3 regions of the Anoxynatronum sibiricum genome follow, and region 2 is predicted to be linked to each of the others. Evidence: riboswitches for the same ligand, from Rfam matches in the RefSeq annotation. Region 2 holds a riboswitch; each other region holds the start of a gene.

Region 1 (10,621 bases), on a different contig from region 2:
AAGGCGTAAGCTTGCATGAGTGATGCCGGTGAAGAGAACCCCAGTTGATTCAAGAGTCGGCAGAGGAGGGATTGTTTTTCGCTGCGGGGAAGGGCATGATGCCAGAGAGCGTCCAGCAGCTGACGGCCCAGCGGCACCACAGGGTTGAGGGAATCCTGGGGCGACTGGGGGATGAGCCCGATAGATCGTCCCCGCAACCTTCTGAAATCTCTTTCGCGGCATTGCAGAAGATTTTGTCCGCGATAGTGGATACGCCCGGTGACGGCGGCGTAAGGGGGAAGCAGTCCCAGGAGGGAAAGCCCCAAAACTGATTTCCCGCACCCGCTTTCACCCACAATACCGTGAATGGTACCGTGATGAAAAGTAAGGCTGGCTCCGTTGACGGCTCGCACCGGGCCGGTGGCCAGGTGAAAATCCACTGCCAGTGCATCAAGGGTGAGGTGGGGGGGATCAGTAGCAGCTTCACCATGAGCATCAGTAGCCGCTTCAGGTGTCATCACAGGTTGAATCGGTTCTTTCGTATGAAAATGGGAACTTGCGGTCATTCTTTCCACACCTCCTGGCTGCGGCGGTCTGCCAGGTTTCGCAGGGCATCTCCCATCAGGTTGATGCTCAGCAGCAACATAAAAATGCAGACACCTGGCACGAGAATCAAATGGGGACTGCTGCGGTAATACATACGGGCATCGCTGATCATCACACTCCAGTCGGGTGCCGGCGGCTGAAGGCCCAATCCCAGAAAACTGAGAGCGGCGATGGCCTGCACGGTACGGCCCGCCCGGGTGGTGAAAAGCACCACAGTGTTGCCCAGTAGATGGGGAAGGATATGGCGAAATAAAATGTGGGCATGACTTGCCCCCAGGCAGCGTATTCCTTCGATGAAAGGTTCTTCTTTAAGATGCATTACCTCTGCCCGCACAATGCGGGTAAATCCCGCCCAGGAGGTGATCACCAGGCCCAATAGCAGGCTGTGAAACCCAGGGCCCATGATGCCGGCAATGGCCACCATGAAACTGGTACCGGGGAGTCCCTGAAAAATATTGGTGAGGGTGGTGATAAGCTGGTCCGGCCATCCGTTGAAATAACCGGCAAGGGAGCCCAGCACCAAGCCAAGGAGCATGGAAAGGAAGGTGGCGGCCAGGGCCAGCATCAAAGAAAGACGGCCGCCGTAGAGGGTTCGGCTGAAAAGATCCCGGCCCAGGGTATCGGTGCCCAGCCAGTGGGTGGCGGATGGTCCCTGCAGTCGTGCAGCCATGTGAATCTGGTTGGGGTCATAAGGGGCCAGCAGGGGTGCCGCCAGGCTGGCCAGCGCAATCCCCCCCAGCAGCAGGAGGGGCAGCACCAGGTCAGCGGGGGGCAGAGACGGTTGTTTATCCATGGGATGAAGCACCTCCCAACCGTACCCGGGGATTCAGCATTACAGACAACAAATCAACCAGCAGCATCACCAGTACATAAAAAGTGCCGGTGATGAGGACATAGCCCTGCAGGGCGGGGTAATCCCGGGTGAAAATGGCTTCGATGGCGTAGCTGCCAATGCCGGGCAGGGCAAAAATACTTTCAATAACCACAGAGCCTCCCAAAATACCTCCCAGGTAATTGCCCAGCAGGGCCATCACTGGTGGCAGGGCGTTGGGGAGGGCATTGGTGGCCACAAGGCGAAACCGGTGGAGGCCTTTGGCTCTGGCGGCCAGCATGTAGGGCTTGCCCATCTCCTGCAGCAGAGAAGCACGGGTGAGTCGAATGGCAATGGCTGAGGTGGCGGCAGAGAGGGTCAGGGTGGGCATGACAAAGTGAGCCAGGGTGCCGGTGCCGCTGGTGGGGAGCAGTGACCGGTTTTCTGCCAGCACTAAAATCAGCAGCAGCGCCAGCCAAAAACCGGGAAAGGATAACAACAGATTCACCATCAGATTGATGAGGCGGTCCGGCCATTCCCGGTGAAAGACTACGGCCAGGGTGCCAAAGAACAGGCCGCTGAAACAGGTGAGCATAAAAGCACTCCCTGCCAGCTGCAGGGTGAGGGGAAGGCGGCGCAGCAGTTCGCCGGCTACGGGACGACCATTGGTGTATGAGGTGCCCAGGTCGCCCCGCAGCAGATTTTGAAACCAGTGCCCGTACTGCACCACCAGGGGGCGGTCCAGGCCCAGTTCGCTGCGCACCTGGGCAATTTGCTCTGGCGTGGGGGTATAGAGACCGCTGCGGTTCAGGGCAATTTCTGCAGGGTCTCCCGGGGCCAGCACTCCCAGGGCAAAGGCGATGATGCTGATGCCCACCAAAACAGGCACAAGGGCCAGCAGTCGCCGCCATACATAAAGGCCCATGGTGTGTTTCATGGCTTATTCAGCCCAGCCGATGGCGGGCAGATCCAGGCCGTACACTTGGGCATCATAGTTGGCCAGCTTTTTATTGAACACCAGCAGGGTGACATCGTTAAAGAGGGGGATGATGGGCTGTTCTTCCGCTGAGATTTCCTGAATTTCCTGATAGATGGCATGGCGGCGGTCCAGGTTCAGTTCGCCATCGACGGCGGCCATGAGTTCATTCACCCGGGGATTATCGTAACCCAGGCGATAACCCACGTTCTGGTCACCGTCGGGAAGCATGAACCGGCGGAAGATGGTGGCGGCTTCGCTGTTGGACAAACCCTGTTGCGCCCGGGCCAAATGGTGGGTGCCTGCTTTCATTTCTTCCCGCACCGCGGTCCATTCCATCACCTGAATGGTGGCATCCAGACCGATTTCAGAAAACCAGACAGAAAGCAGTTCCGCCTCGGTTTTTTGAAGGGGTTCCCCGCCGTTGACATAGAAGGTGATGGGCACCCGCTGGTCTCCCAGTACTTCGGCAGCCAGGGTTTTGGCCTTTTCAGGGTCGTAGGTCACGGGGATGTCATGATAGAAAGGGGTGCTGTAGTTCAGAATGTTGGTGGTGGGGGTTCCAAAGCCGTGATGCAGTTCATTCACAAAAGTTTCCCGGTCGATGATCAGGCTGGCGGCCTGGCGCATGCGCACATCATCAAAGGGGAAGGTGGTGCCGTTGGGAATGAGAAAACGAATCATGGTGGATTTGGTGCTGGAAAGGCCAAACCGTTCATCTTTCACCAGCTCTTCCGCCAAAGCGGGTGTGATGGCACTTAAATCAAGTACGCCCATGATTTCTTCTGCCTTCATGGCGGCAAAGCGGGTGTCCACATCGGGAATCACTCGAATGCGAATGGTGTTGGCCACGGCTTTTTCGCCGTAATAATCTTCGTTTCGTTCCAGTACCAGGTATTCATCCAGCACATTTTCCACCAGGCGGAAAGGGCCGGTTCCCTGGGCAAGGCCGTTGAAATAACCATCTTCTGAGAAGTTGTGAGGGCTGTACATGGCACTGCCGAAGTTCACCATGTTGTAAAGCTGGGTGGGGGCAGGCTGGGAAAAGACCAGCTGAACCGTATGGTCATCCACTTTGAGCACTTCCTGCAGATTGGGGTAGTGGGTGTCGACATGAAGGGGATAGAAAGAAGACGTTTTGACTTCCCCGCCCATACGTTCAAAATTGGCCAGCACCGCATCGGCATCAAAGGGGGTGCCGTCATGGAAGGTAACACCCTGGCGCAGGTGGAAGGTCCACTGGTGGCCGTCTTCTGACATTTCCCAGTCTTCTGCCAGGCCGGGAATGGGAGAGGCGTTACTGTCCTGACTCACCAGGGGTTCCCAGACAAAGAGAATAGAGCTGCAGTAGTAGGCGTCCCGTTCGCCGGGGGCCAGGTTACGACGGCCGGCCAGTACAATTTCAGCGTCAGGGTCAACAGGGGTGTTGGCTTCTGCCACAGCGGGGGCGGTGCTTTCAGCTGCGGGGGTACCGGCGGGTTCGTTCGCTGCAGCGGGGGCAGCGGGGCTGCAACCAGTGATAAGAAGCATCATCGCCAACAGGAGGGTGAGCAGCAGTGTAAAAGGCTGTTTTCCATGAAAGACGTTGGTGGGGAGCTGATTCGTTTTGCGGAGAGGGACTAAAGATAACTGTTTCATTGATTGACCTTCTTTCAGGTGTGTTTTTTTCATGAAATCACAGACCGCTTGTGATGGACTCGTCGGTGGAAGAACCAGGCGACGCCTCCGAAAAGCACCCACATACCACCCACCACAGGCCATTTGTGAAGCCGGCGCTGGGTGGTGCCGACGATCCACTGGGCCCGGTGGCCCAAACCGTCATCCACCAGAATGGTGTGGGGGTTTTCCAGATGACCGAAAGCATAGATCCCTTCATCATCCAGCCGGCCTTCTTCCATCACGTGGCCGATGGGGTCCAGTACGGTGACCACCGTGCGGCGGGAAAAGCCGCCTCCGTCATAGGAAACCTGCACCCGGTCCCCTTCAAGGGGATCAATGTGCAGGGAGTGGGCCCAGACTGGCTGCCACAGGGCCATGAAGAGCATGGCGCTCATGATGACCATGGCTGAAATAGCAGGAAAAATCAGTCGATGGCGGCTGGAGAAAAACGGAAAAGACGGAAAAACCAGCATCAGGCAACCCCTCCTTCTTCAAGCCACTGGGGTTTGGCCCGGGCCATCAGCTGCAGGGCAAAGCCGGTGACGACGGCTTCGATGGCCACCAGGGGAAGGTGGCCGATGATCAGCAGGTTTACCACTGAGGCGGCACCCCGGGCAAAGAGGGGCTGGCTGGTTACCAGCAACAGCACCAGAATAGCCACGGTGAGCACGGTGGCCAGCGCGCCGGCGACCATTCCCTTCACTAAGGGACTCAGAGAGAGCCGCAGGTACACCTGGCGGGCGGTGAGGGCAGGAATGGCCAGCATGAGGGTGTTGGCCCCCAGACTGGTGAGACCGCCGTGCTGGAACAGGATGGCTTGCAGCAGCAAGCCGATGAAGAGGGCGACGGGTGCCCGGCGTCCCAGCATCACTCCCAGCAGCCCTGCAATGAGGGGATGAATGGAAGAGGGGCCCACGGGAATGCTGATGAGGGAGACGGCAAAAAAAGTGCCTGTCATCAGACTGATTTTAGGGATTTCTTCTTCCTGAATCTGTTTCAGACCATAGCCAACCAGGGCTGCGGTACCCGCATAGGTAATGGCGATGGTGGGGGCGTTCAACACACCGTCGGCTAAATGCATGGCTCATTGCCTCCTTTGATGGGTGTTCAAGAGTGGTTATCATCTCTTGGTGTACATTCGCTTAGTGGGTTATTTGATTTTCGGGGGTCAGGACTTCGCCGGTCTGGCCTAAAAACTGCAGGTTAAACTCTTCCGGCAGGTGTTCGGCAAAAAGCATGTACCGCCCCGCTTCTTCAATGGTAAAGTAAAAATGAGTACCCGCCGGGTTCAATTTCAGGGTGTATCCGTAATCCGGCAGGGCGGTGAAGGTGCCATCGGCGGCAATCACTTCTTTTTCTGCTTCCAGCACGTGTTGGCCGTGATGTTCCAGATCGGTGATGGAACCATCCATCAGTACAAAGGCCAGGTCCATGGATTCATCTTCACTTTCTTCAAAAGTGATTTCGTAAGTTCCGATTTCCAGATTCAGTTCGCCGCTCCATTCGTAGGGCAGGTCGCCATGCTCGTGGCCATGGTCATTTTCGGCAGTGCTGCCGGTACATCCATGGAACAGCAGGGCGGCCAGAAGCAGCAGGATGGTCAGGCTCAAAATGTTTTTTTTCATGATTGATTCCTCCCAAAAAGGTTGATGTGAACGTGGTGTATGTGAGCTGAATAGATGATCCTTTCAGGGAGGGACAGGACTGACAAAAAAAATCCCCTGGCCATTGGCCAAGGGTTTTTCCCATCAAAAATCCTCTGGTCGCCAAACAGGCATACATCCCATGCTTGCTGGCTGCTTTCAAGGCCGGTCTCCTGGCTCATGATTCCTCCGCCGCCCTTCCCTTCCCAGATCTTTTGATCCAGTGGTTTGACAGGGCATTGTCATCATCTACAGTGGTGGGTCCGCGCCGGCTTGCCCGGCTTCCCGATTCTCTTCTTTCGAAGCACCTTAAAAGGATTGTCCGATTCAGTTACCTTCAGTATAGGGGGAGAAAGCCTGTTTGTCAAATGTGTGTCATACGTCTGCAGGTCATACGTCTGTGGGTCATGCATCAGAAGTTGCTCGACCTCGATAGGCGTGACGCCACCTCGATCTTCTCTCAATAAGCGAATGAAGTTGAATCACTTTTGAGTTGAGGCTCAGTCCTTTATCAAGGCCAGGGCTTCTTCAACATTTCGGGGCTGACGGGGATGACCGGCAAAAAGCCGGGCCAGCAGGGGCATGGGGAGCTTGGCGGCTGTCAGCAAGGGAGCGTCGGTGAGCACCTCCAGAGGCGGGCCCTGGGCCAGCACTTCCCCTTCCCGCAGCAGAATGACTTCGTCTGCCCAGGCATAGGCCAGTTCCAGATCATGGGTGCTGAAAATCAGGGAACGTCCCTGGGCAATCCACTCATCCAATACCTGGCGAAACTGTTCCTGAGCATGGGGATCCAGGCCTGAAAAAGGTTCGTCACATACGATGAGTTGGGGGTCGGTGGCCAGCAGACCGGCAATGGCCGCCCGTTTTTTCTGCCCAAGGCTCAGCTGATAAGGCGGCTTTTCTCCCAGTGCGGCCAGGCCTACCTGATCAAGGGAACGGGTGACAGACTGGGCTGTTGCTGTCTTGGAGAATCCCAGATTCCGGGGGCCAAAGGCCACATCCCGGGCAACGGTGGTGGCAAAAAGCTGGTGGTCTGGGTAATCAAAGAGAAATCCCACCTGCCGCCGCAGCTGGGGGAGCGTCTGGCGGGTGACGGGAATGCCCAGCACTGTTACCTGGCCCTGCTGGGGCAGAAAAGTGCCGTTCAGGTGGTACAGCAACGTGGTTTTACCACTGCCATTGACGCCCAGCAGGGCGGTGCGTCGGCCGGGGGCAATTTGCAGGTGAATTTGCTTCAGGCCGGTGGTGCCGTCTCCATAGGTATAGAACAGGTTTTGGATGTGAACCATCATGGCAGCAACCCCCTTTCCAGAAAGATGAAACACAGAAATAACAGGATCAGCAGCAGGGTGACACCCTTCTCCACAAGCCCCATGGGGGGCGGTGTCTCTGAGGGAATGTGGCCATTGAAAGACCGGGCCTTCAGTGCCCGGTAAACCTGTTCGGAATGATCGGAAGCTTTCAGAAAAAAGCCGCCGATCCATTCTCCCCAGAAGGGAAGCTGCTCTCTAAGGGACAGTTTTTCCATGCCCCGGGACTGGAGGGCCCGGCGACCGCTGATGACATCCTGGCGCACCATGATGAAGTAGCGAAAGCTGAGGAGGAGAATGGTGGTCATCACCTCAGGCATTTTCAGAAGGGTGAGGCCTTCCAGCAATGCTTCGCGGCTGCGGCTGGTGCCCAGGTAGATCAGCACCAGGGTGGCGTTGAAGATCCGCAGGGCCAGGGTGGCGGCGATGAGACGGTTTTCATGGGGCGGCGGCCAGCCCTGGGCGATGAGCAGGGGCAGGGTGAGTACCAGCAGCATGGGCAGAACCATGAGAAGCCGCCACCAGGCGGCGGGAGTCATCCGGTTGCCGGTGAACAGAAAAAGCAACAGCACTGGCAGCAGCAGTGCCATTGTTTCCGGCCGCTCCAGCAGCACCATGCCCCACAGCACCACAAAGGCGTTGACAATGGCAAGGCCGGGGTGGGTCACCAGCAATGAGGTTGATCTCAGCATTGAAGCGTGGTTGGCTGCGGGCGGCGTGGGCATGAAGGCTTCCTGCTTTCTGATTCAGATTGATAGTCATCAGATTGATAGTCAATAGTCAAAAGATACTTCATACTGATGCGCTCATGGTTTCAATGCAAAAATCCCTGGCAGGCTGCGAGCCACCAGGGATTTTCCCATCTAAAATCCATGTCAAACCACCGCTGCGGCAGGCAGCAATGGTCATTGTTCAAGGCCGGTCTCCTGGCTCATGAGTCTTCCGCCGCCCTGCCTTCCCAGGGTCACCCAGTGGCCTGTCAGGGCATTGTCCTCATTCACAGTGGTGGGTCCGCGCCGGCATGTCCGGTCTTCCCGATTCTCTTTCCTGCGAAAGCACCTTAAACAAATCAATGTCATATAGTTTCTCAAGCTTCTTTAAGCTTCTTTTAATCTTCTCAAGTTTCTTAAGCTTCTTTAACCTTCTCAAGCTTCTTCACGTTCTTTAAGCCTCTTCAAGTTTCTTCTGACTTCAGTATAGGTGCTGGCGAAAGGCTTGTCAAATTGCAGTCGCCGGCAAAGGGAAAGTCGGCCTGCCGGGGAGGCAGCAATGCAAAAATCAAAAAGCCGGCGGTGTTAGGTGATGGATGCCATGTAAATATCCCGAATGGCATCTTTCAGCATGGCATTAAAGGCATTGTCTGTTTGCTGTGCGGTCAGCCCTTCCACCAGTGCGCGAGAGAAACTGGCGATGAGATGCGGGTTTCGGGACAGGCGTTCAACGGCTTCTTCCCGATTGTAACCGCCGGATAAAGCCACCACGCGCAGAACCCGGGGATGGGTGGTGAGATCCTGGTAAAAACCATCCCGATCTGGTATGGAGAGCTTCAGCATTACCAGTGCATCTTCAGGCAACTGGTCGAGATGGTTGAGAATTTCAATTTTCAACAGCCGTTCAGATTCGGCTTTGTCGGTGCTGTGAATATCCACTTCCGGCTCTAATATGGGAACCAGTCCGGCTGCAAGAATCTGCTTCCCGTAATCAAACTGCTGGTCGACAATTTTTCGAATCCCTTCGGGAACAGCGCTTTTGATCACAGAACGCATTTTTGTGCCAAATATGTGATGTTTTACAGCGCGCGCCAGCAGCTCATCCAAACCAGTCATGGGCTTCATCAGTTGGACGCCTTCTGAAACATCTGCCAGCCCCTGGTCAACTTTTAGGAAGGAAAGAATCCCTTTCTTTTCCCATAAGTAGGTTGCGGTGGGCATGCCGTCAACTAAACTGTCCATGGTTTGCTCGAACAGAATGACACCCAGGATATGACCAGAAGTGAAAGCGGGACTGGTCATGATTCGGGAGCGCATTTCATGGACGAGTTCAAACATTTTCTCCTTACCGGTGTACTGGTCTTCTGAGATGCCGTAGGCTGCCAATGCTTTGGGGGTGCTGCCGCCACTCTGGTCGAGTGCCGCAATGAAACCCTTGCCGTTGCCCATTTTTTTAAGCTGGTGCATGTTCATGCATTTACCCCATTTCCATATTTCGACAAGACGAGTCAACCTGCACATGCAGATCGATATACGGGTAAGCCTGTAACGTGATCCCGCAGTAAGATGATATCCGGATTCGATGGGTTTAAACGCTTCCCGGGAAAGGAATTATCAGGATTTGAAGGCCAGGGGTGAGAGTTGCTGGATAAAGCTAGTGAAAGTTGTTGAACGTTGTTGAACAAAAGGAGTATCTCATTTGAAGCAGCGAGGAGAAGTCGGTGTACGCATGGGTAATTTGGCTGACATCGATTGGCGGGGATAAGAAATATAAATATGGATTTAAAAATGTGGATAAAAAATGGATAAAAACAAAAAAAATGGGTAAAAATAATAAATTTGGGTGGATGCGATGAGTTTGGGTAGATATAAGATGATGGAATCAGAAAAATCTGAAAAGCAAACGACTTACCTGTACTTATTAAGTTAGGAGGCATCTTTTATGCCGGAAGAGAAAACAGAACACTCCTCAAAAAACCAGTTTCCCATTGTCGGTATTGGCGCTTCCGCAGGCGGCTTAGCAGCTTTCGAAGCTTTTTTTTCAGGAATGCCTGCTGACAAACAGCCTGACATGGCCTTTGTCCTGGTGCAGCATTTGGCACCCGATCATAAAAGCCTGCTGGCAGATTTGATCCGGCGGCTCACTGATATGCATATGAAAGTGTATGAAGTGGAGGATGGCATGGTTGTTTTACCCAACTGTGTGTACATTATTCCGCCTAACTATAACTTATCACTTTCGCAGGGTGCATTGCAACTTGAGAAACCGACGGCCCCCCGGGGGCAGCGGCTGCCCATTGATTTCTTTTTCCGTTCGCTGGCACAAGATCAGCATGAACGCGCCATCTGTATTGTGCTGTCTGGCACCGGCAGTGATGGCACCCTTGGCGTAAGAGCGGTAAAAGAAGAAGGCGGCATGGTCATGGCACAGGACCCGGATTCCTCTGATTATGACGGAATGCCAAGAAGTGTCATCGCGACAAACCTGGCGGACTACACGCTTTCTCCTGAAGAGATGCCGGCACAATTGATGGCTTATGCAGCCCACCATTATGGCAAATCGGTTCTGCCGGTTGAAGCGACGCAGGTCACTGAAGATGTGCAGAAGAAAATATTTTCGCTGCTGAGAAACCAGACAGGGCATGATTTTTCCCAATACAAGCCCAGTACCATTAACCGCCGCATTGAAAGACGCATGGCGGTGCATCAAACAGATACCCTTGAAGAATATGTGAAATACATGCAGCAGACTCCCCAGGAGGTGGAGGCACTTTTTCGCGATCTCCTCATTGGGGTTACCAGCTTTTTTCGAGACCCAGAAGCCTTTGAAGCCCTGGAAAAACATGTTGAAACCCTTTTTGCAAACAGACCCCCAGAGATCCCCCTGCGCATCTGGGTGCCTGGCTGTTCCACCGGTGAAGAAGCCT
Region 2 (10,621 bases):
TGGATCACATGAGCTGCGCCATTGCCTATCACCAGGCGGTCCTGATCGCATTGAAAAAACCGGGCCATAGACTCATACAAACGGTGATAATCGGGGTCTGGGTAATGAACAGACTCTTCAAGGGAAGCTTTCATGATCTCCAGTAATGCGTTAGGTATTCCCAACGGATTAATATTGGCGCTGAAGTCCAGCAGCGTAGATATCTGAATACCTGTCTGGCGTTGAATTGCATGAACATTTCCTCCGTGCATGGAAAGCACTCCCTTTAAATATTTGAGATTTACCAGGTTATTGCCAACAGGCTCAATATGCTGGCAATTACCGCCACCAACGCAGCTGCATCCAACAGCGCGACAGCTTTGCGAATGGCTTCACGGGTCAACTCCTGTTGCTCATCGCCAATGGTGGGTTTTTCCACAGGTCGGCCAAAATATATGTTGGTGCCTCCCAGTTGCACCTCCAGGGCACCCGCCACCGCTGCCTCAGGCCAACCAGCATTGGGACTCTTGTGATTTTTTCCATCTCTCCAGGCAATCTTCAATGCCTGAAGCGCATTGTTTCCCGTTAACATGGCTCCCGCTGCCAGCAGCACTACCGATAATCTGGAAGGTACCCAGTTAAGAATGTCATCCAGCCGTGCAGCCGGTCGTCCGAAAAACAGGTATCGCTCATTCCGATACCCCACCATGGAATCCATCGTGTTCACTGCTTTGTACATGATAGCCATTGGAACGCCTCCCAGCACCAAATAAAAAAGGGGCGCTGCCACACCATCAGAAAAATTCTCCGCCACTGTCTCCACAGTAGCCCGCACCACTTCTTTTTCTGTCAAGTTCTCAGTTTCGCGTCCAACAATCATTGATAATGCCTGTCTTGCCTTGGTCAGATTATTCTGTTCAAGTGGCATCAGTACATCCAGGGCTGCCAGTTTCAACCCTCTTGCCGACAGGGAAGTGTAGGCCAGCCAGCCAGCCAGTATAGTACCCAGCCACATATGAAACGATGACGCCACCTTCAGAATCAAAGTGGCTGCACCCCCTGCAGCCATCACCACCAGGACAACCATGATCCCCCCCCTGAACATTTGCCAATGGCCGGATTGTTCTGAACAGTGAAGACGGTGGTCAAACCAGCTGATGAGAACACCCATCCATCGAACCGGATGAGGCCAGTGAGGCGGGTCAGCCAAAACTAAATCAAGGATGTAGGCAATCAATATGATCATGATTTGTCTCCTGATGAAAGATTCATCATCCGGTAAATAGCAGCCATATCCACTGAATTTCTAACAGTTGCTGCCAGTTTATCATACTGAGCTTCTTTATAGACATCAAATGATGGCATCGCTTTAACATCCCAACTGTCACCCGATTTAGAAAGAGATTTGAGTAATGCTGTCACAAAATCCTCATTGTCAAAAATGCCGTGGAGATAGGTGCCCCACACTTTCCCATCGGCAGAAATGCCACCATCCATCCGCTGACCGCCAGATCTGTCTGTGAGCTGGGCAAAGGGTGCCACTCCTTCACTCAACATCGTCTGTCCCATATGAATCTCATATCCCTTCACTTCATAGCCGTCTGACAGAATCGACCGTTGATCATGTTTTCCATTCACCTGAACTGCTGAAGACCACTTCACTCGCCCTGTGATCTGAGTGGTGGTTTTTTCCGATTCAAAAACAGTTTCTGCAGAAATTAAGTTCAGTCCGGGCATGGAGCCATGATCACTTTCCAGTTGCAAGGGGTCATGCAGCCAGGTACCCAACATTTGAAATCCCCCACAGATGCCGCAAACCATGCCACCCTGCTCCCGCACCTTCCAGATCATCTGGTCCAACCCCTGATGGCGTAACCAGGCCAGATCTGCCAGGGTATTTTTAGTACCGGGAATAATCAGCATATCAGGCAAACCAACCTCTTCAGGTCGTTGAACATATCGAAGCTCGACTCCGGGCAGTTTCTCCAGCCAGTGAAAATCTGTGAAATTTGAAATGCGGGGCAGGCGTATGACCGCCACCTGTAACGCATTTGATTCGGCTGCCTGCGGACGATATGACAATCTCTCGGCTGTACCATCTTCCTCTTCGATATCAAAGTCACCATAAGGGATCACGCCAACCACCGGCAAACCAGTGAGTTCCTCCAGCTGCTTGAGTCCAGGCTTTAATATCTCAAGATCACCACGGAATTTATTGATGAGAAGCCCTTTTACTCGATGACGCTGGTCTTCCGGAAGCAGCAACAGGGTGCCATACAAAGAAGCAAACACACCGCCCCGATCAATGTCTCCAATTAAAAGTACTGGTGCATCAACCATGTCAGCCATCCCCATATTCACCAAATCATGTTCCTGCAAGTTGATTTCAGCCGGACTTCCCGCGCCTTCCAGCAGCACCACATCTGCCGAGGCCTCCAGCGCTTCGTAGGCTTCCCTGACCGTCTCTCTCAGAGATGGTTTCATTTGGTGATAGGCCATGGCACTTCGATTTCCCAGCACCTTTCCCCGCACGATCACCTGTGCGCTTTTTTCACCGGTGGGCTTTAGAAGAATGGGATTCATATCTGCCAGTGGTTTTATCCCTGCTGCTTCCGCCTGAAAAACCTGAGCTCTTCCCATTTCAAGCCCTGTCTCAGTAATGTATGAATTTAATGCCATGTTCTGAGATTTAAAGGGTACCACCCGGTAACCATCTTCTTTGAAAATCCTGCAAAACGCAGCTGTTAAAATGCTTTTTCCCACCGAGGAAGCCGTCCCCTGTAACATGAGGTTCGGTTTATGCTTCTGCTTCATGCGCCATCGCCTCCAATTGAGCCATGAGTTGATCTAAATCATTGGTACTTTCCATCCCTGCCAGAGCCATTTCTTCCAATAATCGCGCTCCTTCACCTTTCACATAATCGAAATCAACATGAGGGAGATAGGTATTGTAATGAATGACGGTTTTTCCACTCTTCTGCTGCTCCATGACCATTTGAATGTTTGCCAGATTTCCCCGGCCAATGGGAATGCTGGTGAGGATCACTGCCATGGCCTTGTTGGCAGCAATAGCTGCTGAATGAAGTGTTGTCGCCTGGATATCTGAGAAAGGCTCTTCTTCAATGATGGTCATTCCCAGCCTTGTGGCCAGCTCTGCATCGCTGTCTCCTTTATTGACCACTCCCAGGGAAACCTGCCAGCCATCCTGATGAAGCCGCTGAATCACTTCTTTTCCCATTCCTCCGCCACCGATGACATGAATGCATTGTGTGCGGGATTTTCGTTGCCGCAGTGATACAGGGCAGACTTGCAGACTCCCGGTGTAAGCATTACGGTCAATCATCATCTCCATATGGTAGGCCTGCTCCAGATTTGCAGCTGTCATCACTTTTTCTGTCGCTCCCAGTGCCAGCACCTTTCCCTGATGGAGTAGTAAAACCTCCTGACTGTACCGAGCCGCCAGGTTGAGGTCATGGATCACTGCAATAACAGAAATCCCTTTTTCCTGGTTCAGTTTTTTCAGCAGCTCTAAAATCTCAATTTGATGATGGATGTCTAAAAAAGACGTGGGTTCATCCAGCAGCAGGAGCGTTGGCTCCTGTGCCAATGCTTTTGCAATCATCACCCGCTGACGCTCACCACCGCTGATTTCATTGATTAATCGCTCTTCCAAATGATCTACGCTGGTCCATTGCATTGCCTGATCTGCTATTTGACGATCATGGGCATCTTCCTGCTGAAAACGGGTCAGATGCGGATTTCTTCCCATCATCACCACATCATGCACGGTAAAGGCAGCCCCGATATCTGTCTGCTGGTGAACAACTGCCATTTCCCGGGCCAGTTCGGCACTGCCATATGTTTCCAGTGCCCGTTGGTCAATGAGTATGCCGCCGTCGGTAGGCTTTAAGTTTCGTGCAATATTTTTTAGCAGTGTGGTTTTGCCACTGCCATTGGGACCAATGATGGATAAAAATGTCTTTCGTCCAATGACCAGATTCAAAGCTTTCAGAATCTGTCTTTCATTATAGGCAAATGAAAGGTTGTTTAATTGAATGGTTTTTCCCATGAAGCTTCATCCTCACCCATTGAAGAGATCTCTACGAGATCTTTTTTGACCGGCGTAACAGGTAAATAAAAAAGGGAGCACCCGCCATGGCTGTTAGAATACCCACCGGTAATTCAGTAGGCGCAATAACGGTGCGGGAAAGCGTATCTGCCACTATTAAAAAAATACCACCGGCCAGCCCCGAAGCAGGAATGAGGAAGCGATGATCGGGCCCAGTGAAAAACCGGGTGGCGTGGGGAACAATTAAACCCACAAAGCCAATAATGCCACTGACAGACACCATAAAGGCAGTCATCAAAGTGCTGGTGATAAGCAGTACCCGTTTAACCCGTTCCACCGGCACCCCTGTGTTGGCAGCTGTATCTTCACCCAGCAGCAACAGGTTCAGATCACGTGAATAGAACATTAGCACAGCGGTTCCAAACAATGCCGGAAGCACCACAAGGCCCACATGCTGCCATCCCCTGGAAGATAGACTGCCCAGGGTCCAGTATACAATACTGTTCACATCTCGTGAGGCCATTACCATTAGAAATGACAGAATGGCCGTGAAAAACTGACCGGTGGCAATGCCAGCCAACAACAATGCCGTTACCGGCACCCGGCCACCAACTCGGGCCAGCCGATACACAATACTTGTTGCCAGCAGTGCACCTGCAAAGGCCATCATCGAAACCGCTCCAAAACCAAGCAGGCTTTGATTCAACCGAAGCACAATGGCCACAGCCGCCCCCAGCGCCGCACCAGATGATGTTCCCATAATGAAGGGATCGGCCATAGGGTTTTTCAGCATCCCTTGCATTGCTGATCCGGCAACTGACAAACTGCCTCCCACCAGAAAAGCAAGGGCAATGCGAGGCAGTCTTATGTGCAGCAGGATGGATTCATGGGCCAGAGATACCGAAGAAACATCCACCCGATCTCCCAGCCAGGGGAGATAGGAGGCAATCACTCGCAGCACGTCTCCAGGAGCAATGGCGGCAGCTCCCACAGAAGCTGCCAACACAACAGCCATGATCAACACACCCATAAGACCTGTAAAAATCAATGAACGGCGATGTGTTTGCCTCATTTAGAACACCTCTGGATGAATGGCTTCTGCAAAAAGGCGTAATGCTTCAACAATACGAGCCCCCGGCCGGGAAGCAATGTTAGGCTCCATCAGTTCAATACGGTCATTCTGAATAGCAGCAATCTGATCGTAACCTGGTCGCCGGCGCACTTCATCCCGATAAGCTTCTGCTGCAGCTTCAGTCATACTGTCGAAATCTGCCACATGTGGCGGCATAAAGTAGATGGCTGGGTTTTTTTCCACCAGCGCTTCCACGCTATACATGGGATACGCACCTTCAGCGTCTCCCGCGATATTCTCGCCGCCGGCCAATTGTATCAGTTCATGGATAAAAGACCCCGGACCAGCTGTTTGTAATGGTTCATCCCACACTTGATAAAAAACGGGAACTCGCGGCAATTCACTGACTTTTCCAACAATCATATCCATTTCGGTGGTTAGCTGATCCACCAGCGCCGTTGCCGTCGCTTCTGTTTCTGTCAGTCTTCCAGTTTCGATAATTGACTCAAATACTGCTTCAACAGATTCCGGTGTCATATCAATCACCGTGATTCCCATGGCAGTCATTTGATTCACTGCTTCCGGTTGCCCACCTGAGAAGGTAAACACCAGATCAGGTGCCAGTTCAATGATTCGTTCCAGATTAATGGTCCAAGAACTTCCCAACGTTTCTTTTTCAAGTGCCGCCGCCGGGTAGTCACAATAGTCGGAAACGCCAATGATCTGTTCTTCCAATCCCAGCGCAAATAATGTTTCTGTCTGGCTGGGTGACAGCGATACAATTCGTAATGGATGCGTCTCTGAAATCTGAAGGTCAACGCCGGATTCTCTTTCAGGCTCTTCATGATGATCTGTCTCCAAATGCTGATCGGCAGCATTGCAGGCGCTTATAAAAAGCCCCACCGCCAGTAAAATCAATGCCCACCGCCAGCCCTTATTCATCCGTCGTCGATTTCCCATATCGTTCTCCTCGTTTCTCGATTCATCTTCAGTTATCCGTCTTCATCACAAAAAAACCAGTCACCTGTTTCGCGCAGGCAAGCCGTCATTATTTCATGAGCAGGTTTCCTGACTTGGGTTCATTGCCTGTGCTGCGTCTTCCCGGAAGTAGTTCTCCAGTGACTTGTGCAGCCAGCTCCCCCTCACAGTGGCGCGACCGTGCCGGATTTACACCAGCTTCCCTCTCTGCTTCCATACAAGCATCACTCTTGAGTTAAATATATTCAGTTTGAAATCAATCTCAGCCTACCATTGAAAACACTTCACTGTCAACCCGATAAATCATTCAGATCTGTAAGATGGTGAGTATCATTACATCCTTGCAAGACGGGAAATGTGTCATGAAAAGAAATCACACTGATACTGCAGTGGTCAATTTGAAAACGCCAGTGAGCCTGCCAGTCATTGGCAATCCAGTGAGCCAGCAGACTTCGAATCGTGCCGGAATGTGCCACAACGGCTATTTGGCAGGCATTTGCTTTTTTTGAACAGATTAACAGTTCCTTCGCCGCTTCACTTACCCGATGGTGAAAGCTGTATAGACTCTCCCCACCCGGAAATGTATACCGGCCACGTTTTTCCATCAGCTGTGTGTATTCATCGGTATGTTGATCGCGAATTTCATCCATGGTCATTCCTTCTAAGGTGCCAAAATGCATTTCTTTCAGATTTTCCATGATCTCTATCCGATTTTGCTGCAATGCTGTGGGAAAGACCAGTTGTGCTGTGTGATCAGTTCTTTTCATGCCGCTGGTGATGACCTTATCAGGATTTTCTCCTGCCAGGCATCTTCCAAGTGCTTCTGCCTGCCGGATTCCCTTGTCACTGAGAACTGCTTCTGTCCAGCCACTCATTCGATTTTCCAGGTTGTGGTTGGTTTCACCATGCCTGATGAGCATGATCTTCATCTGTTTCACTCCTCTTGATGTTGTCTGATTATGATATGCATGCCCTGTTCAATTCAATGAGCCAGCAAGACTATCATCAAAAATACAACTTCTGATATTTCACTCAGCGCACCCAGCGTATCGCCTGTCATGCCGCCAAGCAAACGAGTGATAATATGGCGTCCAAGCGCAACTGTCATTAGTATCGCCAGGAGTGCACCTCCCATAGCAATTTGACGGGTCGCCACTAATGCTCCCATGCACACTCCCAGTGCCAAAATAACCTCAAACAAAGTGATCTTCCCAATGAATAGATTTCCCAGCCCATTTTCACGGGCATATACACTTTTCCAGGCACCCAACACCAGCGCCAGTCTTCCCATAACAGGTGCGAGAACCAGGCAGGTAACTCGCAGATGACCAGGCAGAGCTGTGTATGCAGTCAGTTTAAACAGCAGAACAAAAAGTAAAATCAGGGCTCCATGAGTCCCCAATCGGCTGTCTTTCATAATTTCCAGTTTGCGATTTCGATCACGGCCACTCATGCACCCATCAAAGGTATCAGCCAAACCATCCAAATGCAAACCACCTGTCAAGAAAAATTGGAAGAAAAGGGCTGTCAGCACACCCATCTGCACTGGTAACTGTTGAACTATCAGCCAGTAAATGCCGGCCGTCATTAATCCAATGACGATGCCTGCAGCGGAATACCATCCCATGGTTTGATGGTAGGTATCATCTGACACTGATTGAGTGGGAACTGGAAGAATCGTTAAAAACTGGAGGGCATGTAAAAATCTGTTGAACATCCCGTCTCACCCCTTCATTTTCTCCAGCGCATAAGCTGCAGACAGATTCAATCGATTGACAGGGTTGTGGGGTCGGTTGATGCGGCATTCTTCAAGCAGAGGGGAATGCCGGAAACCACCAAAAACACTTGATCAGCCGCTTCTGCCAGGCGTTGATTCACCCTGCCTGCAATATCACGAAAATCCCGGGACATTTTGTCACCGGGAACTATGCCCATGCCCACCTCATTGGTAATCAACACCGCTGGCACCTGCATCTCCCGGAGAACTTTCACCAACTCATTCATCTCTCTGTCAACACGGGCTTCCAATGCAGTCAGTGCTTCCGGTGTCAATGATTCCCAGTTTTCGGGAGCATTTTCCAGCATGAGATGGGTGATCATCAATGTGATACAGTCCAATATAATACCTTCCACTTTTCCCTGCCAGGCTGGAAGGCATTGGCGAAACCCATAATAGGCTTCCAGCGTTTCCCAGGAAGACGGTCTTTGCTGCCGATGACGTTGAATGCGCAGCCGCATCTCGTCATCATAGGCTTTTGCCGTGGCTATGTAGAGCACTTTGTCGCTTTTCTTCTTAAAAAGACCTTCGCCGAAACGACTCTTGCCACTTCGTGCACCTCCAGTGACTAGCGTGATGCCGGTGTTTTCAACCATACAGATGCCTCCCTGATGCGTCCTTCATCAATTTGAATGCCCTCAAGTTTCAGTAAAGCTTCTTTAATCTGAAGGCCTCCACCATAGCCTGTCAGCGAACCATTTTTTCCCACCACACGATGACAGGGGATCACAACCGAAATAGGGTTTTTGTTATTGGCCATACCAGCTGCTCTCACTGCCTTTTCATTGCCTGCAGCTTGGGCGGCCTGTTGATAGCTGGCCACTTTTCCATAGGGAATGGTGGTCAAAAAACGCCAGATTCGCATCTGAAAGTCGGTTCCCTGAAAATCCAAAGGCAGGTCAAACTGATGTTGTTTCCCTTTAAAGTAAGCTTCTACCTGTTTCAGGTAAGGGGTTATTCTTACCGAATCTTCCATCGGTTTTTCTTCAAATCTGCAAAGATCCATATCTGCCAGTCGTTTGAACTCCAAGGCGGCCAAACCAGTTTCTGAGGCAATCAGTGTCACCGGCTGCTGGTTCCAGTCAATTGATCCGTAATAGTATTTAGGCATCTTTCATCCGCTCCTTAAGCAGATTATATTCTTCTTTGGCTGCTTGCCATTGATCCCGTGCCTTCAGTTGAATCAGCCGCTTGTGCTTTATATCCGGGTGTTCCAAGGCCCGGTTGTACCAGAAGATCGCTTCTTTTGGCTCGCCCAGCATGCGTTTCAGTTCACCAATTAAATACGCTAAAGATATCTCATCCAGTCCTGCAACGGGAAAAGATTCATTGGTGTAAGCCACTTCAAGATGATCGAGGGCGTGTTTCAGGTGTACTTTTTCAAGGGATTTGTTTTCGGCTTCCCGGTAGAGCCATGCCAGTCGCAAGCATAAACTCCCCAGATATCCATTTGTTTTGCCCAGCAACGTACCGGTGAGCATTGCCAGTTTATGGGTTTCAATGGCCTGTGCGTGGGTTCGTTCACCGCCAAAATCTCGTTTCTGCCATTTTGAACTGATTTGTTTAAGAATCAAACCCTTTTGATCCAAGTTTAATGGTTTATGCTCGCTTTCTGTTACACTAAATCCACAATTGGGACAGACCCATACATTATAAAAAATGGGATTGATGTCTTTGTACCAGATATGAAAGTCCGGGTCTTTTTTGTCCACAGGTATTTTGCGAAGTCGCACTTTTTTGGTGGTGAATTTTTTACTGCAGACAGGACACATCAAGTCCTTGTCGTATAAGTATTTGTCCATGATCAACCTCCCTGATACGATGATTCCTGCCCGCCGGGCATTTCTTCCGGTTCACTGAAAAACCAGTCATTGACTGGGCGGGGTTTCGTTCCTTGTAAAATGATACCATTCACAGGCCGATAATAATCCCGTGAAATTTCTTCGCGCCGAATCTCCCGGCCATTTTCCCGATATATTTTGTGTGTCACAACTCGATAACCAGTTTTGGCTTCCCTCTCCACCTGTGTTTCACCTTCGTACAGGGTATTGTCATAACGGGTTTCACTGGAGGGTTCAACAACTTGTACCACCTGGGAGGCCAGTTCAATGTCGGGTCGGTCAGCACTTTTTCCGAAAATGCGAACATATAGACGATTTCCCCTCACTTCACTTTCAACAAAAATGGGACTATCTTCATTGTTGGCGAAACGAAAATCGAGGGACCCAAAAGCTACTGTGGCGTCCTGTCCACGAGGCACATACGACACAGGCAGTGAATGGTTGGTGCGCTCCACCACCTGCAGGTCTGCACGTATCACTGCATTGTAAAGGGTGGTGGAAACCTGGCAAATGCCACCTCCTATCCCCGGCACCAGTTCTCCCATTAGAATCACAGGTGCTTCCTGGTAACCGGCAGAAGCAATACGGGGCCCGGTGGTTTCGTTAAAAGAAAAAACATCGCCCGGTAATAATAGTTTACCGTCAATACTGCTGGATCCCTGACGCAAATTAGCTGTTCGTCCTGCATCACCAGCATTGAAAGTGGTACTGTATTCACTGATCACCGTTTCGATCTGACGCAGGTCTGCAGCTGTTGGATACACGAAGTGCTCTGTCACAACCAGATGCACTGGGGTGTCTTCAAGATTTGTCATTCGCTGATGAGCCTGCTGAAGGGTTTCTTCCAAATTCAGGGAAAGGCCCTGTTTTTCAGGCGAAACTATAAAAGCACCGTTTTCCCTGCG
Region 3 (10,621 bases), 180 kb from region 2:
GTGAAGCGCGTATTGCGACCATCTCCAAGGCCAGTCAGGAAATGGAGGCCAAAAAGAACCAGATCATTGATATCATACAAAGCCTCTCCTCTTCTTCTCAGCAAAATGCTGCAGTTACAGAGGAGGTTTCGGCTACCGTGGAAGAACAGGCATCCTCAATGGATGAGATTGCCAACGCCAGTGAGTCCCTTGCACAGATGGCTGAAGATATGCAAAAAGCCATTCATCGCTTCAACTGGTAATGAGGCTTGCTACGAACCAGAACAGATCTACACATCTTTTACGGCCCGTGCATATGTTTTGATCATTTTATCCACTAAACAATTAAAAAGTCAGATGCTGACGCCACATGAGAATCAGTCCCATGTGGCGTTCAGGTGTGTTTATGAACGATAGCTGGTAGCGATTGATCTCTTGTAAGGCATTTGTAGCTTCAGCCATTCTATTAGCCTTTTATCCAGAAAAGCTCACCTACCGTCGCATCGGTTATTTCTGTCACTACATTATCAACTGCCTGTGTTTGCAGAAAATCAGCGATGCTCTTGTGCTGCTCTTTTGTTAACGAGTGGCTCATCAGCAATCTTTTGGTGTAATGATCAATGGCTTCCTCCAAACTCATGGACTGCTCCCACCGGCGGTCAAAATGGTTTCGGGAAAAAGAATATCCCTGCTGCTGAAGCACATGATCTGTATAGTCAATTTTATTGGTATAGGGGGCAGGAAACCCGTCGTATGGTCTTGAATCCACTTGAAGATGCCGGTGCAGTGCATCTCCCAGACTGTCATTCCTTCTGACGAAGGCACTGAGATAGCAGGCTTTGCGACTGGCTTTCATGAATTTATCCAGGGTTTCCATATTGTGAACACCTGGAGACATGGATGCCATCGCCAAATCAAAGGCACCTTCCCATTGGTGAGTTTCCAGGTTTGTTTCACGCCAGTCCATTTCCAGCAATGTGAGATTCTTAACGCCTGCCAATACTGCCCGTTCTTTGCAAAACCCAAGCATCTGAGAAGAAACATCCAGCGCTGTAACCCACCGGGTGCGTTCTGCCAATGGCACTGCATAAGTGCCGGGTCCACAGCCAATGTCCAGCACCTGACTTTCACTGCTGATCAATCCCCCTGCTTCCAAACGGCTCACCAACGCTTCCCGTTCTGCTGAACGTTCCGCTGTTTTTTGGTCAAAATGATGTGCCCGACTGTTCCAGAAGGATTGACTGGCTTTTTGCTGTTCTGTGTTCATTGTGTTTCCTCCATTCGTTGTTCATCTGATTGCACCTCTGGTTTGCTTTTGCATATGATTTATTTCTGATTCTGAGGTGCCAAAGATTCTGTCACCTGGAGCGCATTCGTGGGTCTGCCAGGGTTTCCAGATCACACCCCACCAGTGCCAGGCTGGTAACCAGAAGGGTGATAAAGAGCCAGGGGTAAAAGAGCCACCATTGCCAGTATGGGGTGAGATAGATTCCCGTGAAATTGACAGCGTGGTTGATGATCAGTCCCCAGCTGCGGGAAGTTGGATCTCCCAGCCCCAAAAAGGCCAGGGATGCCTCTGCCACAATGGCTCGTCCTGAAAGACGGATCATGCTGATCAGCAGCAACGGCATCATTTCAGGAATCAAATGCCGCCCCAGCATGTGCAATAATCCGGCGCCATGATGGGCTGCCATGCGAATATAAGGCTGTTCTTTAAGACTCAGGGTGGTACCCTTCAGGGTACGGGCCGGTGCCGCCCATGAAAAAAGTGACAAGACCAGCACCATTTGTTTCATGCCAGCGCCAAAGAAAGCGGCCAGCACAATCATGGCAGGCAACCGGGGAATGGCCATGAGGATGTCCACCAGCCTCATCAGCAACCGGTCTATCCAACCGCCGTACCAGCCGGCAATGATTCCGGCTATGCCGCCACCCAGCCCTGCGAATAAGGCAGTTCCCATGCCGATGAGCAGGCTGGTGCGTGCTCCGTAGAGAATCATGGCCCATAGGTCAAGGCCCAGTTGATCTGTTCCCATCCAGTGATCCTGGCTGGGAGGAGACAAAGCAGGGCCGGTCGAACGATAAGGTGAATGGGTGGCAAGCCAGGGAGCTGCCACTGCCATGAACACCAGCAGGCAGAAGACCAGTAAAGCAATCTTTCCCGGCAGGGTGAACCAGCGAATCACATTGTTCATGGATGCCCCTCTCAGCTGCCATCTCATGCCGCCTCTCCTTTCTGCCGACTGGCATGGTTGTTTTTCAGCCGGGGGTCCACCTGCTGATAAAGCCAATCAGCCAACCAGTTGGCCGAAAGTACTCCCAGAGTCATCACCAGAAAAACCCCCTGCAAGAGTGGAAAATCCCGGGCTGTGACGGCCCGGCTCATCAGTGTTCCAAGACCAGGATACTGAAAGACATTCTCAGCCAGCACCGCTCCACCCACCAGCGTCCCCAACTGCATGGCCACCCGAGTCACCAGGGGAATCATGGCATTGCGCAAAGCATGGTGCACCATCAAGATACGGTGCCGCAGTCCTTTGGCTTTGGCCGTGCGAATATAGTCTTTTGTCAAAACGGTACGCAGGCTGTTGCGTACCAGCAGGTAGATTCCCCCCGTTCGGGTCAGGCCCAGGGTCAGAATGGGGAGAACGGCGTGACGTCCGATATCACCCATCTGCTGCCACCAGCTTTCGTACACCACAAAATGGGTTTTCGCTCCCGACAAAGGGAACCAGCTTTTTCCAGCTGCCAGAGTGACCAGCAATGCCAAACCCACCAAAAAAGCTGGAATTTCTGAAATCACCATGAAACCGGTATAAAAGAGACCGTCTTGCCATCGACTGCCCTTCCATGCAGACCAGGCTCCCAGCAGTGTACCTGCCGCCAGGCTCACAAGAAGGGCGCCTGTGGTCAGTAGCAGGGTCCAGGGTAAGCGGCGGCGGATCATTTCGCTGACGGGCTGTTTGAAGGCATAGCTGTAACCCAGATCCCCCTTGATTATTCCCCACCAATAATGCCCATATTGGCGAATCAATGGCTCATCCAGTCCATAATAATGCCGGTAGTAGTCTGCCTGTTCTCTGGTGTAAGTGGTAAAAACGTCGCCGCTTTCACCGCTCATATGTAAAAAGGGGTCTCCCGGCATCAACCGGGGCAGGGCAAAGTTTAAGGTCAAAATGACCCAGAGAGTCAGTAACCGCCCGGCAGCTTTCCTTTTATCCATGAGACAGCCCCGCTTCCATCATCTCTTGCACAGCCTGATATTGGCTTTCTGCCAGCACCTCGTGGGAAGTCCCTTCCTCCACCAGCTTTCCCTGACTCAACACCCAGATTCGGTCAGCACATTTACGGGCTAAATTCAGGTCATGCGTCACCAGCAGCAAGGTGAATCCCTGGCTGTTTTGAAGTCCTTTCAAGAGTCGCAACAAATTTGCCTGGGTGGAGACATCCAGCATGGCCGTGATTTCGTCTGCGATGAGCACCCGGGGACGCATGACCAGACTTCGGGCGATGGCCACCCGCTGGCACTGACCACCGCTGAGAGAACTGCAATACCGGTTTAGAAAGGATTCATCTGCTCTTAATCCAAGGGCCTTCATGGCATCAACAAGACGTTTCTCCTGAGTATCTCGCGTGCCGATACCATTGATTTTCAAGGGCTCCAGCACGGCTTGACGCACGGTAAGTCGGTGACTCAACGCGCTGAAGGGGTCCTGAAGCACCAGTTGAATACCCTGCTCCCGCCTTGCGGCTTCCCGACCCTTCAGCGGTTCTCCCTGAAAAAAAATCTCCCCGTTGTCAGCAGAAATCCACCCGGCCAGCAGCCCTGCCAGGGTGGATTTTCCTGACCCGGAGGGCCCCACCAAAGCAGTGGTTTCACCATGACGCAGGTAGAGGCTGGTGGGGTGCAGCGCATCTATTTTCCGGCTCCCCATTTGATAGCTTTTGGATAATTGACGGCCCACCAGTACTTTTTGCAAACCACCCTGATGACATGCCACCAGATGTTGTTCCTCAATCATCTGCAGCATTGGTGGTTTTTCCCTGCAAGAGATACGGGACTGGGTACAGCGTTTAAAAAAGAGACATCCGGCGTGGTCAGGTCCATGGGCTTTATCTGATACGCCTGTCTCACCGCAGGAATCTGTTATTTCTTTTTCCACCCGCTCCGGAATCCCCCACAAGTCCTTGTAGGGAAATAAATCAGTGGCGGCGTTGAACAGTCCGGCGGAATAGGGGTGGGACGGCGACCGAAACAAGCTGGCCGTTGGCGCCTGCTCCACCCCGCGACCCCCGTAAAGTATCAGCGTTTGATCTGTCATCTGCCGAACGACAGTCAGATCATGGGAGATCAATATCATGGCAAATCCCAGAGACTGCTGCAGTTCCTGAAGGGTATACAAATAAGCCTTGCGTGAAAGACTGTCAAGAGAGCTGGTGGGTTCATCCATCACCAGCCATTTCGGCTCACAGGCCAGTGCCATGGCCAACAGCACCCGCTGGCGCATGCCACCGGAAAGCTGGTGGGGATAGGCAGATTCCCAGTGGGTTTCCAAACCTACAAGAGACAGTAACCGGCGTGCTTCCGCTGCTGCTTCCCGGGAAGATATTCCCTGACTTTCCCGAAGGGGCTCCGTCACTTGACGCCCCACAGGCATCACAGGGTTCAAGATCTCAAGGGCATTCTGAAATACCAGGGCCACTTCACGCCAACGCCATCTTTTTAGCTTATTGGAAGAAAAATGATTCAGATCTCCCCATGCCGTTTGAATCTTTCCGGTTACTTGGTGAGGCGGTTCAATGAGCCCCAAAAGGCTCAATGCCAGTGAGGTTTTGCCACTGCCAGACTCCCCGGCAACGCCCCAGTTTTCATGAGACCCCAGCGAAAGGGTCAGGTGATCCAGCGCCGTCACCTGACCGGTTGGCGTGTTATACTGAATGCTCAGTTCCTGTATGTGTATCATGAGAGACCACCTCACTTCCAAGTGCCCTTCTTTAAATGAAAATTCACTTTATCGATTTAAGAAAGAAAGCTTGTTGTGCGTCACTTCGTGATGGTCAAAGATATGCATCCAACCATCATAGATATCCCGGCGATACACAGTGCTGCCGGTATTAAAATAGAGGGGAATCTCAGGTACATCTTCTGCCAGCGCTTCCTGAATTGCCATGATGCTTGCTTTTCGTTCCTGCTCATCCATTATGGTGATTTGCCGGTTCAATTCAGCCGTCAACCACTCATTTTCATAACCAGGGACCCCATCTGACCAGTTAAAAGCATCTGGTGCAAAACGATCCCTCAGATAATCTGCATCTCTGGCCCAGCCTCCATGTCCCGTAAGGCCGATTTCATAGGCTCCTTCCGCCAACCGCTGGTCCCGGGTATTGCTGTCCACTGACTGAATGGTCACAGTGATTCCTACTGCTTCCAGATGCTCTCGAATCAGCTCTCCCATGCGCACTTCCTGGTTTTGTCCTGTCAAAAGAGTAAAAGAAAGTTCTCCTGGTTCATACCCGGCAGAGGCCAACAACGCTCTGGCAGTTTCCGCATCGGGCGCGTAAGGATTCAGGTTCGTATGGTACCACCGGTGGTCGGGAGGGAGAATCCCCATACTGCCAGGAAGGGCGGCTCCTCTGGCAATTTTCTCCACCAGATCTTGTCGGTCAATGGCATAGGCCAAAGCCTGACGCACTTCACGCTGCTGTAGCTCAGGGCGTTGCTGTAGATTCATGCGCAGCCGATAGCCCCATACGCCTGGCACATCAATCAGGCCATAGACCGACTCGTCTGAAAAGCGCTGGATGACATCCACCGGTATACTCGCCAAATGAATGTCCCCATTTTCCAAGGCGAGAACTTCATCACTCACAGGCACAAACTCAATGACATCCACTGCCTGAGACGGTCCCCAGAAATCATAAAACGCTTCCAGTCGATAGGTGCCGTGCTCTGCGTCATAGTGGGTCAGCTGATAGGGACCTGTCCCAATGACACCTTCGCTGCCGGTGAGACTTTCAGGATCTGTCACACCTTCCCAAATGTGCCGGGGAATGATCTTCAGCGCTGTCAGTTCTTCTGTATAGTTGGCATAAGCTTCTCTCAGGTAAATCTCCAGGGAGTGGTCATCCACCTTTCGAACATCTTCTACAAAGGCATCATCTGTCAGTAAGCCTCCATAGCCCACAGGGGGAAATGCCTTGCTGTATGCCAATGTAAACAGCACATCATCTGCGGTGAAAGGGGTGCCATCATGCCAAATCACGTTTTCCTGCAAGTACAGCGTCAGCAAAAGGCCATCCTCACTGATTTCCCAGTCTCGGGCCAGCCATGGAACAAATCCATTTTCATCTTTTTCCACCAATCGATCAAAAATTAGATTTACCTTGTAGCGCCCAGGCCCTCTGGAATGGGTGGTATAAGGCTGGGGATATCCGTAATCTCCTCCCGACAGACGCACAACCACCGGCTCATCAGATGCTTCATCACCTGGATGGTTCTCTTCATCGGTAACTTCCATCACTCTGTCAGATTCTCCCTGTGGGGTTGCAGGAGATGCACTGTTACTGCATCCTGTTAATATCAACATCATTACCATTAATCCCATCACTGTCAAATCGACGATAACGCGCACCTGCTGTTGATGAACACTATTCTTTTTAATGAACTGCATCCATTTTCCTCCTTTGATTGCCGGCGCCTTCTGTTTCCTTCGCTGAAGATCTGATGACTGCCGGCTGCTGGCTGCTGGCTGATGACTGCTGACATGCCACGTGTTGATTGAATGCTTATTGAGAATTTCCGCAGCATCATTTTTTTATGCCTTCAATGATTCGCTGCCGTGTCATGCAGGCTGTTGGTTTCATTCATGTCCATATAAAGCGCCAGTGCAAATAACGTGTCTGATAATCGATTCACATAGGTGAGCACCAGATCACTGACTTCTTCTTCCCGGGTAAGCCACAGAATACGCCTTTCCAACCGCCTGCAAACAGTGCGGGCCACATGAAGATGCGCTCCGGGCAACGATTCTCCTGGAATAACGAAACGGTGAATGTCTGGCACCCGACTCATGAACACGTCAATGATTCTCTCCTGCCTCCATATATGTTCCTGTGTCACCACCGCTTTCAATTTTTCTGGGTTTCGGGTTGCCAGTTCCCCCCCCACCACAAACAGTTCCAACTGAATGTCTGTCAGTACTCTGACAACCTCTTCATTCTCTATGCTTTCTCTGGCAACACTGATGAAGCTGTTTAACTCATCCACTGTTCCGTAGCATTCCACACGGCTTTCGTCTTTAAAGATGGGGTCGCCATTCCACAGGCTTGTTTCACCGTTGTCTCCTTTACGCGTGTATATTTTCATTTTCTGTGCCTCCATTCCATTTGCTGAACAACACAAAAAAACCCATTTCCGCAAGTCATGAAAAAGGGTTTTGGCCAACACAAAGCATCTCTTTGGCGTTTCCTCCTTTCCATCTTCCGTGGAAAATCTGGAGCATTTCACGGCAGGTCTCCTGGCTTTGCGTCATCGATGAAATATCTCCTTCCCATTACCCGCAGGCAACAGTGGTTCTGATATTTCTCTCAGCATTACAGTGGCGGGACCGCGTGGGATTTTCACCCACTTCCCTTTTAGCCCGTCTGGTTGTTGACGGGCACCGTAAAACAATCATTCAATTAAGTCGATGGTACCACAGGCCTTCTCAAAAGTCAAACAGGCTTGGAAATCACCAGACAGAACACGAATCTTCTTTGATATGCAGAAACCCCTGAAAATACTGGTTTTTTAACCAATATCTTCAGGGATTTCATTGTTTTTTAACACTTTTATCAACCGTTCTTCTGCTGCATCCATGCTTTGGATGAGGAGGATCACTACTAAAGTACTCACCATACAACCGCGTCTGGGAGTGGTTATTTTGTGTTGAGATTATTTTATTGAACCGATGGATTTACAGTGTCACGCCAGTCTTAAAGATGGCAATTTCCCGGATACCGTTCTTTTCGTGATTCAGTTTCTCTCCGCTGGCCACTGCCACCACGTAGGCCACAAACTCAGCCAAAAGTTCATCCATGGTGTGTTTATCCAATAGCGTACCTGCATTAAAATCAATCCAATGGGGTTTCAATTGGTGGATGGCACTGTTGGAGGATACCTTCATGGTGGGGACGAATGAACCGAAAGGAGTTCCCCTGCCGGTGGTAAAGAGCACCATGTGACAGCCGGAAGCTCCCAGGGCAGTAGCTGATACCAAATCGTTTCCCGGTGAGTTCAGCAGGTTCAGTCCCGTTTTTTTCAGACGCTCCCCATATTTCAGCACATCCACTACCGGTGATTTGCCGCCTTTTTGGGTGCACCCCAGAGATTTATCTTCAAGTGTGGTGATGCCCCCATCTTTATTCCCCGGAGACGGGTTCTCATATACCGGTTGCTTATGTTCGATGAAATAATTTTTAAAGTCATTGATCAGATGAACAATGTCATCAAAAACAGCCTCTGAGGCTGCCCGACCCATGAGGATGGTTTCTGCTCCAAACATTTCTGGCACTTCTGTGAGTACTGTCGTGCCGCCACGGCTGATCAGGTAATCGGAAAATGCGCCAAGCAGTGGATTGGCTGTGATGCCGGAAAATCCGTCGGACCCGCCGCACTTAAGACCGATCTTCAGCTCTGCCAGCGATGCTTCCTCCCGCCGGTCCTGAAGCATGGTCTCGTAAAGAGATTTGAGCATCTCCACGCCAGCCTGAATTTCATCTCCCACCTTCTGGGTCACCAAAAACTTCACCCGTTCATCATCCACCTCACCCAGAGCTTCCCGAAATGAGTCGATGGTGTTGTTTTCACACCCAAGACCCAGCACCAGCACGCCGCCGGCATTGGGATGTTTCACAAGATTGGTCAGAATGGTGCGGGTGTTTTCCAAATCATCGCCCAATTGAGAGCAGCCGTAACTGTGCTTGTACACATGCACATGATCCACTTTTTTCAAGTCCACTTCTTCTCCCAGCTGGTTGATCATCATTTCAGCAATGCCATTGACACAACCCACAGTGGGTACAATCCACAGCTCGTTGCGGATGCCAATAAGGCCGTTTTTCCGACGGTAACCCTGAAAGGTGGCAGGGCCATCAATGGTGGAAATGGTTTCCTGTTTTGGCTCATAAGTATAGCTGATGGTACCAGAAAGATTGGTTTTCATGTTATGGGAGTGAACCCAACTGCCCGGGCTAATGGGGCTAACGGCATGGCCGATGGGATACCCATATTTAATAATATGCTCACCGGCCTCAATGGCAGTGAGCGCAATTTTATGACCCGGCTGAATATCTTCCTGCAACAGGATTTGCCTGTCGTTAATGGCTATGGCTTCTCCAGCTGAAAGCGGTTTCAGTGCCACAACCACGTTGTCCCGGGAATGAATTTGCATGACGGGTTTCATTTCAGCACCTCCTGAAGGGCTTCCGCATAGGGTTTGGTCGTAATGGTTTTCAAGTGACTTACCAGACCCTGGGCAAGTCCCTTTACCTGATTCAGGTCTCGGCCCCAGATTGATTCCATGGCCAGCACCTCGGTCACCAACTGTTCCAGAGAGATTTCGTGATTTTCCCAGGCTTGCCACTGTTTAGAAAAGGCTTCCAGCACATGGAGATCATCTGACAGTGGAATGATTTCGTCGCCCCGCTTACCTCGATAGAAATAAAGCAGGGAGGCAAATGAAAAGAGGATTCTGGCAGGCAGGTTTTCACCTTTGGCGGCATAGTCATTCAAGGTGGGCATGAGACGTGTGTTGAACTTACTCATGGAATTCAGAGAGATACTCAGCAACTGGTGACGGATAAAAGGATTTCGGAAACGATCCAGGATACTGTCGGCATACGCTTTCACTTCTGCCGCCGGCATGGGCACCATGGCCGCAATTTCTTCATACATCACTGCGGCCACAAAAGCTCCGGTAATGTCATTCTCCACAGTTTCCCCAACGGTTTCAAGCCCATAGAGGTATCCCACAGGAACCATGGCCGTATGCGCTCCGTTGAGAATGCGCACTTTACGCTCACGATAAAGGGCAAGATCGTCTACAAAAAGCACGTTCATCCCCAGTTGATCCGCCGGAAAAATATCCTTAATCACATCAGGCCCTTCAATCACCCATAGATGATACCATTCTGACGTCACCATGAAGGGGTCGGTATATCCCATTTCTTTTTCAAGGGTGGCTGCCTCGTCGACAGGATAACCAGGAACGATACGATCCACCAGTGTATTGTAGAAAATGTTGTATTTCTCCACCCATTGTATAAAAGCAGGTTCCAGCTGCCAGCGCTTTGCCAGTTTCAACACAATTTCTTTCAGTTTGCTCCCATTTTCTTCAATGAGTTCGCAGGGAAGATGCAATAGTCCTTTTGACGGATCCCCCTTAAAAGTCTTGAAGCGATGATACAGCAAAGCGGTGAGTTTGCCTGGAAAAGAGCTTTGGGGGCGATCTGACAGCTCATCAGTTTCGCTGTAGACAATCCCAGCCTCAGTGGTGTTGGAAATCATCAGCTTCAAATCAGGAGCTTCTGCCAGCTTTAAATAGGCATCATAATTCTCATAAGTGTTGACACCCTCCTGCAGGCAGTCGATGACAGTGATCTC

What was found. Region 2 has a riboswitch for cobalamin ahead of AAIG11_RS04960 (ABC transporter substrate-binding protein). Riboswitches for the same ligand answer to the same signal wherever they lie in the genome.
Region 1: another riboswitch for cobalamin. It lies ahead of AAIG11_RS11755 (CbiQ family ECF transporter T component); the one in region 2 lies ahead of AAIG11_RS04960 (ABC transporter substrate-binding protein).
Region 3: another riboswitch for cobalamin. It lies ahead of AAIG11_RS04130 (cob(I)yrinic acid a,c-diamide adenosyltransferase); the one in region 2 lies ahead of AAIG11_RS04960 (ABC transporter substrate-binding protein).

The regions. Positions count from the first base shown of each region.
Region 1 covers NZ_JBCITM010000012.1:21,731-32,351, forward strand. Annotated here, with positions in the region: gene AAIG11_RS11715 (ABC transporter ATP-binding protein) at 1-545, opposite strand, end outside; gene AAIG11_RS11720 (ABC transporter permease) at 542-1,378, opposite strand; gene AAIG11_RS11725 (ABC transporter permease) at 1,371-2,333, opposite strand; gene AAIG11_RS11730 (ABC transporter substrate-binding protein) at 2,337-4,010, opposite strand; gene AAIG11_RS11735 (hypothetical protein) at 4,040-4,504, opposite strand; gene AAIG11_RS11740 (CbiM family transporter) at 4,504-5,112, opposite strand; gene AAIG11_RS11745 (hypothetical protein) at 5,174-5,656, opposite strand; cobalamin riboswitch at 5,821-6,001, opposite strand; gene AAIG11_RS11750 (energy-coupling factor ABC transporter ATP-binding protein) at 6,175-6,966, opposite strand; gene AAIG11_RS11755 (CbiQ family ECF transporter T component) at 6,963-7,676, opposite strand; cobalamin riboswitch at 7,884-8,062, opposite strand; gene AAIG11_RS11760 (fructose bisphosphate aldolase) at 8,280-9,167, opposite strand; gene AAIG11_RS11765 (hypothetical protein) at 9,416-9,550, shown strand; gene AAIG11_RS11770 (chemotaxis protein CheB) at 9,637-10,621, shown strand, end outside.
Region 2 covers NZ_JBCITM010000003.1:267,570-278,190, reverse strand. Annotated here, with positions in the region: gene cobD (threonine-phosphate decarboxylase CobD) at 1-251, opposite strand, end outside; gene cbiB (adenosylcobinamide-phosphate synthase CbiB) at 281-1,225, opposite strand; gene AAIG11_RS04975 (cobyric acid synthase) at 1,222-2,793, opposite strand; gene AAIG11_RS04970 (ABC transporter ATP-binding protein) at 2,777-4,048, opposite strand; gene AAIG11_RS04965 (FecCD family ABC transporter permease) at 4,080-5,120, opposite strand; gene AAIG11_RS04960 (ABC transporter substrate-binding protein) at 5,121-6,080, opposite strand; cobalamin riboswitch at 6,162-6,345, opposite strand; gene AAIG11_RS04955 (histidine phosphatase family protein) at 6,389-7,027, opposite strand; gene cobS (adenosylcobinamide-GDP ribazoletransferase) at 7,081-7,815, opposite strand; gene cobU (bifunctional adenosylcobinamide kinase/adenosylcobinamide-phosphate guanylyltransferase) at 7,863-8,471, opposite strand; gene AAIG11_RS04940 (methylated-DNA--[protein]-cysteine S-methyltransferase) at 8,444-8,986, opposite strand; gene AAIG11_RS04935 (DUF2225 domain-containing protein) at 8,979-9,677, opposite strand; gene AAIG11_RS04930 (VanW family protein) at 9,680-10,621, opposite strand, start outside.
Region 3 covers NZ_JBCITM010000003.1:86,702-97,322, reverse strand. Annotated here, with positions in the region: gene AAIG11_RS04160 (methyl-accepting chemotaxis protein) at 1-242, shown strand, start outside; gene AAIG11_RS04155 (class I SAM-dependent methyltransferase) at 446-1,246, opposite strand; gene AAIG11_RS04150 (ABC transporter permease) at 1,338-2,201, opposite strand; gene AAIG11_RS04145 (ABC transporter permease) at 2,198-3,202, opposite strand; gene AAIG11_RS04140 (ABC transporter ATP-binding protein) at 3,195-4,943, opposite strand; gene AAIG11_RS04135 (ABC transporter substrate-binding protein) at 4,992-6,650, opposite strand; gene AAIG11_RS04130 (cob(I)yrinic acid a,c-diamide adenosyltransferase) at 6,803-7,345, opposite strand; cobalamin riboswitch at 7,470-7,660, opposite strand; gene AAIG11_RS04125 (UxaA family hydrolase) at 7,935-9,422, opposite strand; gene AAIG11_RS04120 (tagaturonate reductase) at 9,419-10,621, opposite strand, start outside.